3 regions of the Tissierella sp. QWL-11 genome follow, and region 1 is predicted to be linked to each of the others. Evidence: a T-box and tRNA genes for the amino acid it is inferred to sense, from the RefSeq annotation. Region 1 holds a T-box; the other regions hold tRNA genes.
What was found. A T-box is a leader RNA that pairs with one kind of tRNA and senses whether it is charged. The one in region 1 lies ahead of metG (methionine--tRNA ligase), so its partner is inferred to be a tRNA-Met.
Positions count from the first base shown of each region.

Region 1 (3,251 bases):
GTGAATTTTCCATGTCCGTATTCTCCTTTTTCTTTGTGTTAACTCTTTTGTCTATTAGTTCTTGATTTTTATTTGCTAAATCTTCTAATTCTTTTTCGATATCTAGTCTAGGGAATATTATCTCTCCCTTTGATACTTTACTACCCAATTCTAAATTGCCCCACACCTTTGCATCTTTCCAATCTGCCTCTTCTTTAATTCCTAATTGCTCTCTAATTTGTATTGAAGTCTTTTCCATAAAAGGTTTTATTAGTATAGATACAATTCTTAAACTTTCAGCAAGATTATATAAAACTGTATCTAGTCTAGATTTATCATCTTCTTTTGCAAGTACCCATGGCATAGTCTCATCTACATATTTATTTGTCCTTCTAACTAATTTCCATATCTCTTCTAAAGCTCCAGAATAATTTAATTTATCCATATGTTCTTCTACCTTATCAGCTGCTGATAGTGCCAAATCCTTTAGTGAGTCATCTATCTCATCTGTTGTAGAAGCAGCTTTAATCTCACCATCATTATATTTTTCTATCATTGATACTGTTCTACTTACTAAATTTCCAAGATCATTGGCAAGATCAGAGTTTACTCTTTGTAAAAACTTTTCACGAGTAAAGGATCCATCTTGACCAAAGTGAAATTCTCTAAGTAAAAAATATTTAAATGCATCTATTCCATATTTTTCTATTATAGGCTCTGGATAAATTATATTCCCCTTTGATTTAGACATCTTATCATCATCAAATAGTATCCATCCATGACCAAATACTCTATCTGGTAGTTCTATATCTAAGGCCATCAATAGTGCAGGCCAAATTATAGTATGAAATCTAACAATTTCTTTACCTACTAGATGTACATTTGCTGGCCAGTATTTTCTATATTTTGAATCGTCTTCAGTTCCATATCCTAAAGCAGTTAAATAACATGATAATGCGTCTATCCATACATATATTACATGTTCAGGGTCAAAAGGTACCTTTACTCCCCAGTCGAAGCTAGTTCTAGATACACATAAGTCTTCTAGACCTTCTTTTAAAAAGTTATTTACCATTTCATTTTTTCTAGATTCTGGTAGTAAAAATTCTGGATTATCTTCGTATAGCTTTAGAAGTTTGTCTGTGTATTTTGAAAGCTTAAAAAAGTATGCTTCTTCCTCAGCAATATGGGTAGGTCTACCACAATCCGGACAATTTCCATCTATAAGTTGAGATTCTTGCCAAAATGATTCACATGGTGTACAGTAATGTCCTTTATAATGAGATTTATATATCTCTCCTTTTTCATAAAGCTTTGTAAATATATCTTGGATTGCCTTTTCATGATGAGTATCTGTAGTCCTTATAAACTCATCATAATCAATCTCTAACATCTTCCAAAGCTTTTTGATATCTGCGACTATATTGTCTACATATTGCTTTGGAGTTACTCCACTTTCTTTTGCTTTATCTTGAATTTTTTGACCATGTTCATCTGTACCAGTTACAAAATAGGAATCATATCCTTGTAATGTCTTAAACTTTTTAAGAGAATCTGCAGCCACTGTGGTATAAGTATGCCCTATATGTAGATTATCACTAGGGTAATAAATCGGTGTTGTGATGTAATAAGTCTTCATCTTTCGTATTCCTCCTTCTAAAATTTAAAAATCCTCTACTAAAAAATACCTCCATCTCTATAGAGACGAAGGTATGAGTTCGCGGTACCACTCTAATTTATCTAAATTTTTCAATCTAAATCTTAATAGGTATATAACCTTGCATTCTAACATATGCCTACGTTACAGCTTAATCTATTTGGGCTGTAAGATTCTGGGGCCATCTTAGGATAAACTCTATACACTGGTTTTCACCTACTCCAGTTCTCTAATGAATAAAGTATATCTTACTCTTCCCATCTCTATCTTTTCTATGTTTTTCTATATTATGCTTAATTTAATAAATATTATACGAAATAAGCATATATTTGTCAATTCACAAATATAATGAAAAAGGAATAAATTATCATATAAATGGAAACAAATATTAAAAAATATATAAATTTCCTTAAAAGCATAAATAATATTATTGTTAATATGTAGTATTTTTTCAGAATATTGCGGATACGCAGGTGATAATTTGACAAAATTAAATTTATAGTTTACAATACAACAATAGTAAAAAGTTACAAATTAGTTACAAATTTTTTTACAAAATTTAGGAGGTAAATAATGGAAAACAATAAAGCTACTATTGCTGATAAGTTTAGAGTTTTAATATTATTAGTTATAGTTGCCACATTATCTTTAGGAGTCTATATGTATAAGGGAGTAGAGGTATCCTTAGAAGTAGACGGCGAAGAGTTTAACATAGTTTCCTATGCAAAAACTGTGGAAAAGTTCATCCAACAAGAAGATATAAATTTTAAAGAAGGAGCCTATATAAATGTTCCTTTAGATGCTAAGCTAGAAGACAATTCAAATATTATCATAAATAATTTAAAAACTTATTACATTGATGACAATGGAGCTGTAACAAAGGTGAAATCAGTTTATAATACTGTAGAAAAAATATTAGAAGATCAAAACACCCAGCTTACAGATGGTGATTATACTTATCCCAAATTGAATCAGGAAATAGAACCCAACGGTACTATTAGACTATTTAGAGTAAGAGAAGAAACTATTGTTGAAGAAATAGTTATTCCTCACGAAAAAATAGTCACTACAACCAGAGATTTAGATGTTGGAGTAAATAAAGTTATTCAAGAGGGAGCAGATGGACTAAGAGAAAAACACACATATAATCTATATATTAATGATGAACTAGTTGTTTCAAAAGTGAAAAAAGATGAAGTAATACAAGAAGTTTCAGATCATATAGTAGAAACAGGTTTAAGAAATACTATAAATACATCTAGAGGAGATACTAGATATAAAAAGGCAATAACTATGAATGCATCAGCCTATGATCTTTCTTTTCAAAGTACAGGAAAAAAACCCGGTGATAAATATTACGGCATAACAGCGTCCGGTACAAAGGTTAGACCTGGCGTAGTTGCTGTAGATCCTAGAGTTATACCTTTAGGAACTAAGTTGTATATACAATCCTTAGATGGAACTAAGGACTATGGCTTTGCTGTAGCAGAAGATAAAGGCGGGACTATTAAAGGAAATAAAATTGATTTGTTTTTTGAGTCTTCTACAGATGTTAGAAACTTTGGTAGAAGAAATGTAAAAGTTTATATATTAGATTAAAATAGGTTCCCCTTCG
Region 1 covers NZ_CM178750.1:531,718-534,968, reverse strand. The annotation lists gene metG (methionine--tRNA ligase) at 1-1,618, opposite strand, end outside; T-box leader at 1,677-1,909, opposite strand; gene AC4PG3_RS02565 (resuscitation-promoting factor) at 2,210-3,235, shown strand.

Region 2 (3,251 bases), 1.2 Mb from region 1:
ACCATTATCTGGTATAGGGACACTGTCAGTTGGGCAGTTTGACTGGGGCGGTCGCCTCCTAAAGAGTAACGGAGGCGCTCAAAGGTTTCCTCAGCACGGTCGGAAATCGTGCGAAGAGTGTAAAGGCAAAAGGAAGCTTAACTGCAACACCTACAAGTGGAGCAGTAACGAAAGTTGGACTTAGTGATCCGGTGGTACCGCGTGGAAGGGCCATCGCTCAACGGATAAAAGCTACCCCGGGGATAACAGGCTTATCTCCCCCAAGAGTTCACATCGACGGGGAGGTTTGGCACCTCGATGTCGGCTCGTCTCATCCTGGGGCTGGAGTAGGTCCCAAGGGTTGGGCTGTTCGCCCATTAAAGAGGCACGCGAGCTGGGTTCAGAACGTCGTGAGACAGTTCGGTCCCTATCCGTCGTGGGCGTAGGAAATTTGAGAGGAGCTGTCCTTAGTACGAGAGGACCGGGATGGACAAACCGCTGGTGTATCAGTTGTCTCGCCAGAGGCATGGCTGAGTAGCTAAGTTTGGAAGGGATAAGTGCTGAAGGCATCTAAGCACGAAACCCCCCTCAAGATAAGATTTCCCATCAATAGAGTAAGACTCCAGGAAGACCACCTGGTAGATAGGTCTAAGGTGAAAGAGTAGTAATACTTGAAGCTAAAAGATACTAATAAGTCGAGGACTTGACCAAATAATGATCAAAGATAAATTGCTAAGTAGTTTTCGTCTGGTGACGATAGCAAGAGGGACACACCTGTAACCATACCGAACACAGAAGTTAAGCCTCTTAACGCCGATGGTACTTGGGTGGCAACGCCCTGGGAGAGTAGGAAGTCGCCGGGCTTTATAACCTAACCCAATGAGCAAAAGCGAATTGTAGGTAGGTTAAAGGCAATGAGCACCAAATTTGCACGACCGTAGGAAGTGAACAAATTTGAGTTGCGAAACTGCATTCTTAGGTAGCTCAATGGTGGAGCAACCGGCTGTTAACCGGTAGGCTGTGGGTTCGAGTCCCACCCTGAGAGCCATAGTATAAATTGAAGGGCCGGAGTGGCGGAACTGGCAGACGCACAGGACTTAAAATCCTGCGACCCTTAAAAGGTCGTACCGGTTCGATTCCGGTCTCCGGCACCAAGTTTTACTTAAAGTAAGATTAAGTGTGCCACATATCGCGGGATGGAGCAGTCTGGTAGCTCGTCGGGCTCATAACCCGGAGGTCGTAGGTTCAAATCCTGCTCCCGCAACCATAAAAACTCTTTTAAGATAGTAGTACTCTATGAGTGCAACCAAAAATCTTTATAAAATACTTATTAATTGTATGGCCCCATGGTCAAGCGGTTAAGACATCGCCCTTTCACGGCGGTATCCGGGGTTCGAATCCCCGTGGGGTCACCATTTTAAAACTTTATATAATTAATGGGCGCATAGCTCAGTTGGGAGAGCACCTGCCTTACAAGCAGGGGGTCACAGGTTCGAGCCCTGTTGTGCCCACCATTAATTTAGTATTATTCGCGGCCTGGTAGTTCAGTTGGTTAGAATGCCAGCCTGTCACGCTGGAGGTCGAGGGTTCGAGTCCCTTCCAGGTCGCCATTTTAAATTATGCTGGCGTAGCTCAGTTGGTAGAGCAACTGACTTGTAATCAGTAGGTCGGGGGTTCAAGTCCTCTTGCCAGCTCCAACAAAATAATAGTAGTATCATTTAGATACTACATAGGGAGGAGTACCCAAGTGGCTAAAGGGGACGGACTGTAAATCCGTTAGCTCTGCTTTCACTGGTTCAAATCCAGTCTCCTCCACCATTATACCATGCGGGTGTAGCTCAGTGGTAGAGCCCCAGCCTTCCAAGCTGGTTGCGAGGGTTCGATCCCCTTCACCCGCTCCAATAAAAACATTTTATTAATTATGCGCCTATAGCTCAGCAGGATAGAGCAATGGACTTCTAATCCATGTGCCGGGGGTTCGAATCCTCCTAGGCGCGCCATTATTGGGGTGTAGCCAAGTCGGTAAGGCACTAGACTTTGACTCTAGCATTCCACAGGTTCGAGTCCTGTCACCCCAGCCAAATAAATATGATTTTTTAGTAATGCATTTTCATGATCCATTAGCTCAGCCGGTAGAGCACCTGACTTTTAATCAGGGTGTCCGGGGTTCGAATCCCCGATGGATCACCATAATTTGTCTAAAGCCATAGACAAATTTTAGTTTTCTAATACCTGGAGAGGTACCGAAGTGGTCATAACGGGGCGGTCTTGAAAACCGTTAGGGTGCAAGCCCACGTGGGTTCGAATCCCACCCTCTCCGCCAAAGATGGAGAAGTACTCAAGTGGCTGAAGAGGCTCCCCTGCTAAGGGAGTAGGTCCTTCACGGGGCGCGAGGGTTCAAATCCCTCCTTCTCCGCCATTAACACTTCTCGTAAAAACAAGGTGGATATTTGAAGTTGCCCATAATATATTGGGGCCTTTAGCTCAGTTGGTTAGAGCGCCCGGCTCATAACCGGTAGGTCCGGGGTTCGAGTCCCTGAAGGCCCACCATTTTTTTTTATCTACATATAAGCAGAGTGATAATGAAAAAGTTTCATTTTTAGCCCAGATAGCTCAGTCGGTAGAGCAGTAGACTGAAAATCTACGTGTCGCTGGTTCGATTCCGGCTCTGGGCACCAAATTAAAAAAATAGGGGTGTAGTTCAGTGGTAGAACGTCGGTCTCCAAAACCGAATGCCGTGGGTTCAAATCCTGCCACCCCTGCCATAGAATTAGACTTTAGGGCCTGTAGCTCAGGTGGTTAGAGCGCACGCCTGATAAGCGTGAGGTCGGTGGTTCGAGTCCACCCAGGCCCACCATATTATAAACTAATTTAACGAATGATACCCTATTTACTAGGGGCCTGTAGCTCAGGTGGTTAGAGCGCACGCCTGATAAGCGTGAGGTCGGTGGTTCGAGTCCACCTAGGCCCACCATATTATAAACTAATTTAACGAATAATACCCTATTTACTAGGGGCCTTTAGCTCAGTTGGTTAGAGCGCCCGGCTCATAACCGGTAGGTCTGGGGTTCGAGTCCCTGAAGGCCCACCATGGAAAAAGTACACTTGTAAGTGTACTTTTTTTTATTGTGCGCCCAGCATGGACGCAAACTAGTCGGTGAAAGTCCGATACGGGGGTTGATAGTGCCAACCGTTAGCTTAAGACAAGGGTGTCCACTGTGAGGTGGAATCTGAAGGAAGTCGGCGGCAAAACTCCGGTCTGAGGTACACGA
Region 2 covers NZ_CM178750.1:1,907,491-1,910,741, reverse strand. The annotation lists rRNA gene AC4PG3_RS09415 (23S ribosomal RNA) at 1-690, shown strand, start outside; rRNA gene rrf (5S ribosomal RNA) at 726-842, shown strand; tRNA gene AC4PG3_RS09405 (tRNA-Asn) at 953-1,027, shown strand; tRNA gene AC4PG3_RS09400 (tRNA-Leu) at 1,044-1,133, shown strand; tRNA gene AC4PG3_RS09395 (tRNA-Met) at 1,170-1,246, shown strand; tRNA gene AC4PG3_RS09390 (tRNA-Glu) at 1,320-1,394, shown strand; tRNA gene AC4PG3_RS09385 (tRNA-Val) at 1,418-1,493, shown strand; tRNA gene AC4PG3_RS09380 (tRNA-Asp) at 1,513-1,589, shown strand; tRNA gene AC4PG3_RS09375 (tRNA-Thr) at 1,601-1,676, shown strand; tRNA gene AC4PG3_RS09370 (tRNA-Tyr) at 1,713-1,797, shown strand; tRNA gene AC4PG3_RS09365 (tRNA-Gly) at 1,807-1,880, shown strand; tRNA gene AC4PG3_RS09360 (tRNA-Arg) at 1,903-1,979, shown strand; tRNA gene AC4PG3_RS09355 (tRNA-Gln) at 1,984-2,060, shown strand; tRNA gene AC4PG3_RS09350 (tRNA-Lys) at 2,094-2,169, shown strand; tRNA gene AC4PG3_RS09345 (tRNA-Ser) at 2,214-2,302, shown strand; tRNA gene AC4PG3_RS09340 (tRNA-Ser) at 2,308-2,398, shown strand; tRNA gene AC4PG3_RS09335 (tRNA-Ile) at 2,453-2,529, shown strand; tRNA gene AC4PG3_RS09330 (tRNA-Phe) at 2,582-2,657, shown strand; tRNA gene AC4PG3_RS09325 (tRNA-Trp) at 2,670-2,744, shown strand; tRNA gene AC4PG3_RS09320 (tRNA-Ile) at 2,760-2,836, shown strand; tRNA gene AC4PG3_RS09315 (tRNA-Ile) at 2,877-2,953, shown strand; tRNA gene AC4PG3_RS09310 (tRNA-Ile) at 2,994-3,070, shown strand.
Region 2: it has a tRNA-Met gene. The T-box ahead of metG (methionine--tRNA ligase) is inferred to sense a tRNA for this amino acid. The anticodon was not compared.

Region 3 (3,251 bases), 870 kb from region 1:
TGGAAGGTTAAGGGGAAGAGTTAGGAGTAATCCGAAGCTTAGAACTTAAGCCCCAGTAAACGGCGGCCGTAACTATAACGGTCCTAAGGTAGCGAAATTCCTTGTCGGGTAAGTTCCGACCCGCACGAAAGGTGCAACGACTTGGGCACTGTCTCAACAAAGGATCCGGTGAAATTGTAGTACACGTGAAGATGCGTGTTACCCGCGACAGGACGGAAAGACCCCGTGGAGCTTTACTGCAGGCTGACATTGGATTTTGGCATAACATGTACAGAATAGGTGGGAGACTAAGAAACCAGGACGCTAGTCTTGGTGGAGTCAAATGTGGGATACCACTCTTGTTAGGCTAGAATTCTAACCTGGTACCATTATCTGGTATAGGGACACTGTCAGTTGGGCAGTTTGACTGGGGCGGTCGCCTCCTAAAGAGTAACGGAGGCGCTCAAAGGTTTCCTCAGCACGGTCGGAAATCGTGCGAAGAGTGTAAAGGCAAAAGGAAGCTTAACTGCAACACCTACAAGTGGAGCAGTAACGAAAGTTGGACTTAGTGATCCGGTGGTACCGCGTGGAAGGGCCATCGCTCAACGGATAAAAGCTACCCCGGGGATAACAGGCTTATCTCCCCCAAGAGTTCACATCGACGGGGAGGTTTGGCACCTCGATGTCGGCTCGTCTCATCCTGGGGCTGGAGTAGGTCCCAAGGGTTGGGCTGTTCGCCCATTAAAGAGGCACGCGAGCTGGGTTCAGAACGTCGTGAGACAGTTCGGTCCCTATCCGTCGTGGGCGTAGGAAATTTGAGAGGAGCTGTCCTTAGTACGAGAGGACCGGGATGGACAAACCGCTGGTGTATCAGTTGTCTCGCCAGAGGCATGGCTGAGTAGCTAAGTTTGGAAGGGATAAGTGCTGAAGGCATCTAAGCACGAAACCCCCCTCAAGATAAGATTTCCCATCAATAGAGTAAGACTCCAGGAAGACCACCTGGTAGATAGGTCTAAGGTGAAAGAGTAGTAATACTTGAAGCTAAAAGATACTAATAAGTCGAGGACTTGACCAAATAATGATCGAAAATAAATTGCTAAGTAGTTTTCGTCTGGTGACGATAGCAAGAGGGACACACCTGTAACCATACCGAACACAGAAGTTAAGCCTCTTAACGCCGATGGTACTTGGGTGGCAACGCCCTGGGAGAGTAGGAAGTCGCCGGGCTTTATAACCTAACCCAATGAGCAGAAGCGAATTGTAGGTAGGTTAAAGGCAATGAGCACCAAATTTGCACGACTGTAGGAAGTGAACAAATTTGAGTTGCGAAACTGTATTCTTAGGTAGCTCAATGGTGGAGCAACCGGCTGTTAACCGGTAGGCTGTGGGTTCGAGTCCCACCCTGAGAGCCATAGTAAATATAAAGGGCCGGAGTGGCGGAACTGGCAGACGCACAGGACTTAAAATCCTGCGACCCTTAAAAGGTCGTACCGGTTCGATTCCGGTCTCCGGCACCAAGTTTTACTTAAGGTAAGATTAAGTGTGCCACATATCGCGGGATGGAGCAGTCTGGTAGCTCGTCGGGCTCATAACCCGGAGGTCGTAGGTTCAAATCCTGCTCCCGCAACCAAAAATCTTTTTAGATAGTAGTGCCCGATAGGGTGCAACCATAAATCTTTTTGAAACTTTATAAACTTGGCGGCGTAGCTCAGTTGGCTAGAGCATGCGGTTCATACCCGCAGTGTCAGCGGTTCAAATCCGTTCGCCGCTACCATAAGATTTCATATTTGCAAAATACTTATTAATTGTATGGCCCCATGGTCAAGCGGTTAAGACATCGCCCTTTCACGGCGGTATCCGGGGTTCGAATCCCCGTGGGGTCACCATTTTATGACCTAACTTAGCGAACGATAGTGAGTTTTAGTAGGTCAAACGCAACGAGCACCAAATTTATACGAGCATAGCGAGTAAATAAATTTGTCTAGCGAGACTGCGAAAAAACATATGATACAAGTGATATAATTAATGGGCGCATAGCTCAGTTGGGAGAGCACCTGCCTTACAAGCAGGGGGTCACAGGTTCGAGCCCTGTTGTGCCCACCATTTTATAACCTAACTTAACGAAGGATAGTGAGTTCTAGTAGGTTAAACGCAATGAGCACCAAATTTATACGAGCATAGCGAGTTGATAAATTTGTGTAGCGAAACTGCGAAATATTTCGCGGCCTGGTAGTTCAGTTGGTTAGAATGCCAGCCTGTCACGCTGGAGGTCGAGGGTTCGAGTCCCTTCCAGGTCGCCATTTAAAATTATGCTGGCGTAGCTCAGTTGGTAGAGCAACTGACTTGTAATCAGTAGGTCGGGGGTTCAAGTCCTCTTGCCAGCTCCATTTGAATATTATAGTAGTACTCTGTGAGTGCTCCATATGGAGGAGTACCCAAGTGGCTAAAGGGGACGGACTGTAAATCCGTTAGCTCTGCTTTCACTGGTTCAAATCCAGTCTCCTCCACCAGATAGGCGGAAATGGCTCAGTGGTAGAGCATCGCCTTGCCAAGGCGAGGGTCGCGAGTTCGAATCTCGTTTTCCGCTCCAGTGTTCTATTTAATGAATTACTTAGGACCCACCAAATAATATTTGGTGGGTAAAATGTACCCTTAGCTCAGCTGGATAGAGTGTCTGGCTACGAACCAGAAGGTCGGGGGTTCGACTCCCTCAGGGTACGCCATTTAGAAGTTTTCGAGATTAATCTTGAAAACTATTTTTATTTAATAGGAAAGTTCTACTTTCCTATTAAATAAAAATAGGTATGCTCTTAAATTAAAGCATACCAAAAAATCTAATAGAAATTAGATTACTTTTTGTATTCATAGTGAACACCACGAATACCAGTATATGATTTTGGAGTCATAATACCATCACAAACTTGGCAATAAGGCTGTGGTGGAACAGATGGAGCTAGACCATTAAAAATATTATCCTCTTCTAATTGATTTACAATGAAACTAGGAACCCAAAGGGAATAACCACATTTAGTACAAATAAATTCTACTAAATCATCATTTTTAGAAAAACCTTCAAGAATATTCATAAAACACCTCCACAGTGCTAAATTAATTACTAAGCACTATTATACAATTGAGAAGGAAAATTATCAATATACTGGTTTTCTCCTGAATGAAAAATATCAACAAGTTCCATTGTATGCCCACAAGAACACCATAAAGGGTCTACACCGAAAGCAAGAAGAAGTCTAGCACGCCAATTAGAATACTTT
Region 3 covers NZ_CM178750.1:1,403,416-1,406,666, forward strand. The annotation lists rRNA gene AC4PG3_RS06650 (23S ribosomal RNA) at 1-1,054, shown strand, start outside; rRNA gene rrf (5S ribosomal RNA) at 1,090-1,206, shown strand; tRNA gene AC4PG3_RS06660 (tRNA-Asn) at 1,317-1,391, shown strand; tRNA gene AC4PG3_RS06665 (tRNA-Leu) at 1,407-1,496, shown strand; tRNA gene AC4PG3_RS06670 (tRNA-Met) at 1,533-1,609, shown strand; tRNA gene AC4PG3_RS06675 (tRNA-Met) at 1,677-1,753, shown strand; tRNA gene AC4PG3_RS06680 (tRNA-Glu) at 1,791-1,865, shown strand; tRNA gene AC4PG3_RS06685 (tRNA-Val) at 2,007-2,082, shown strand; tRNA gene AC4PG3_RS06690 (tRNA-Asp) at 2,203-2,279, shown strand; tRNA gene AC4PG3_RS06695 (tRNA-Thr) at 2,291-2,366, shown strand; tRNA gene AC4PG3_RS06700 (tRNA-Tyr) at 2,405-2,489, shown strand; tRNA gene AC4PG3_RS06705 (tRNA-Gly) at 2,495-2,569, shown strand; tRNA gene AC4PG3_RS06710 (tRNA-Arg) at 2,626-2,702, shown strand; gene AC4PG3_RS06715 (hypothetical protein) at 2,829-3,065, opposite strand; gene AC4PG3_RS06720 (IS91 family transposase) at 3,095-3,251, opposite strand, start outside.
Region 3: it has a tRNA-Met gene. The T-box ahead of metG (methionine--tRNA ligase) is inferred to sense a tRNA for this amino acid. The anticodon was not compared.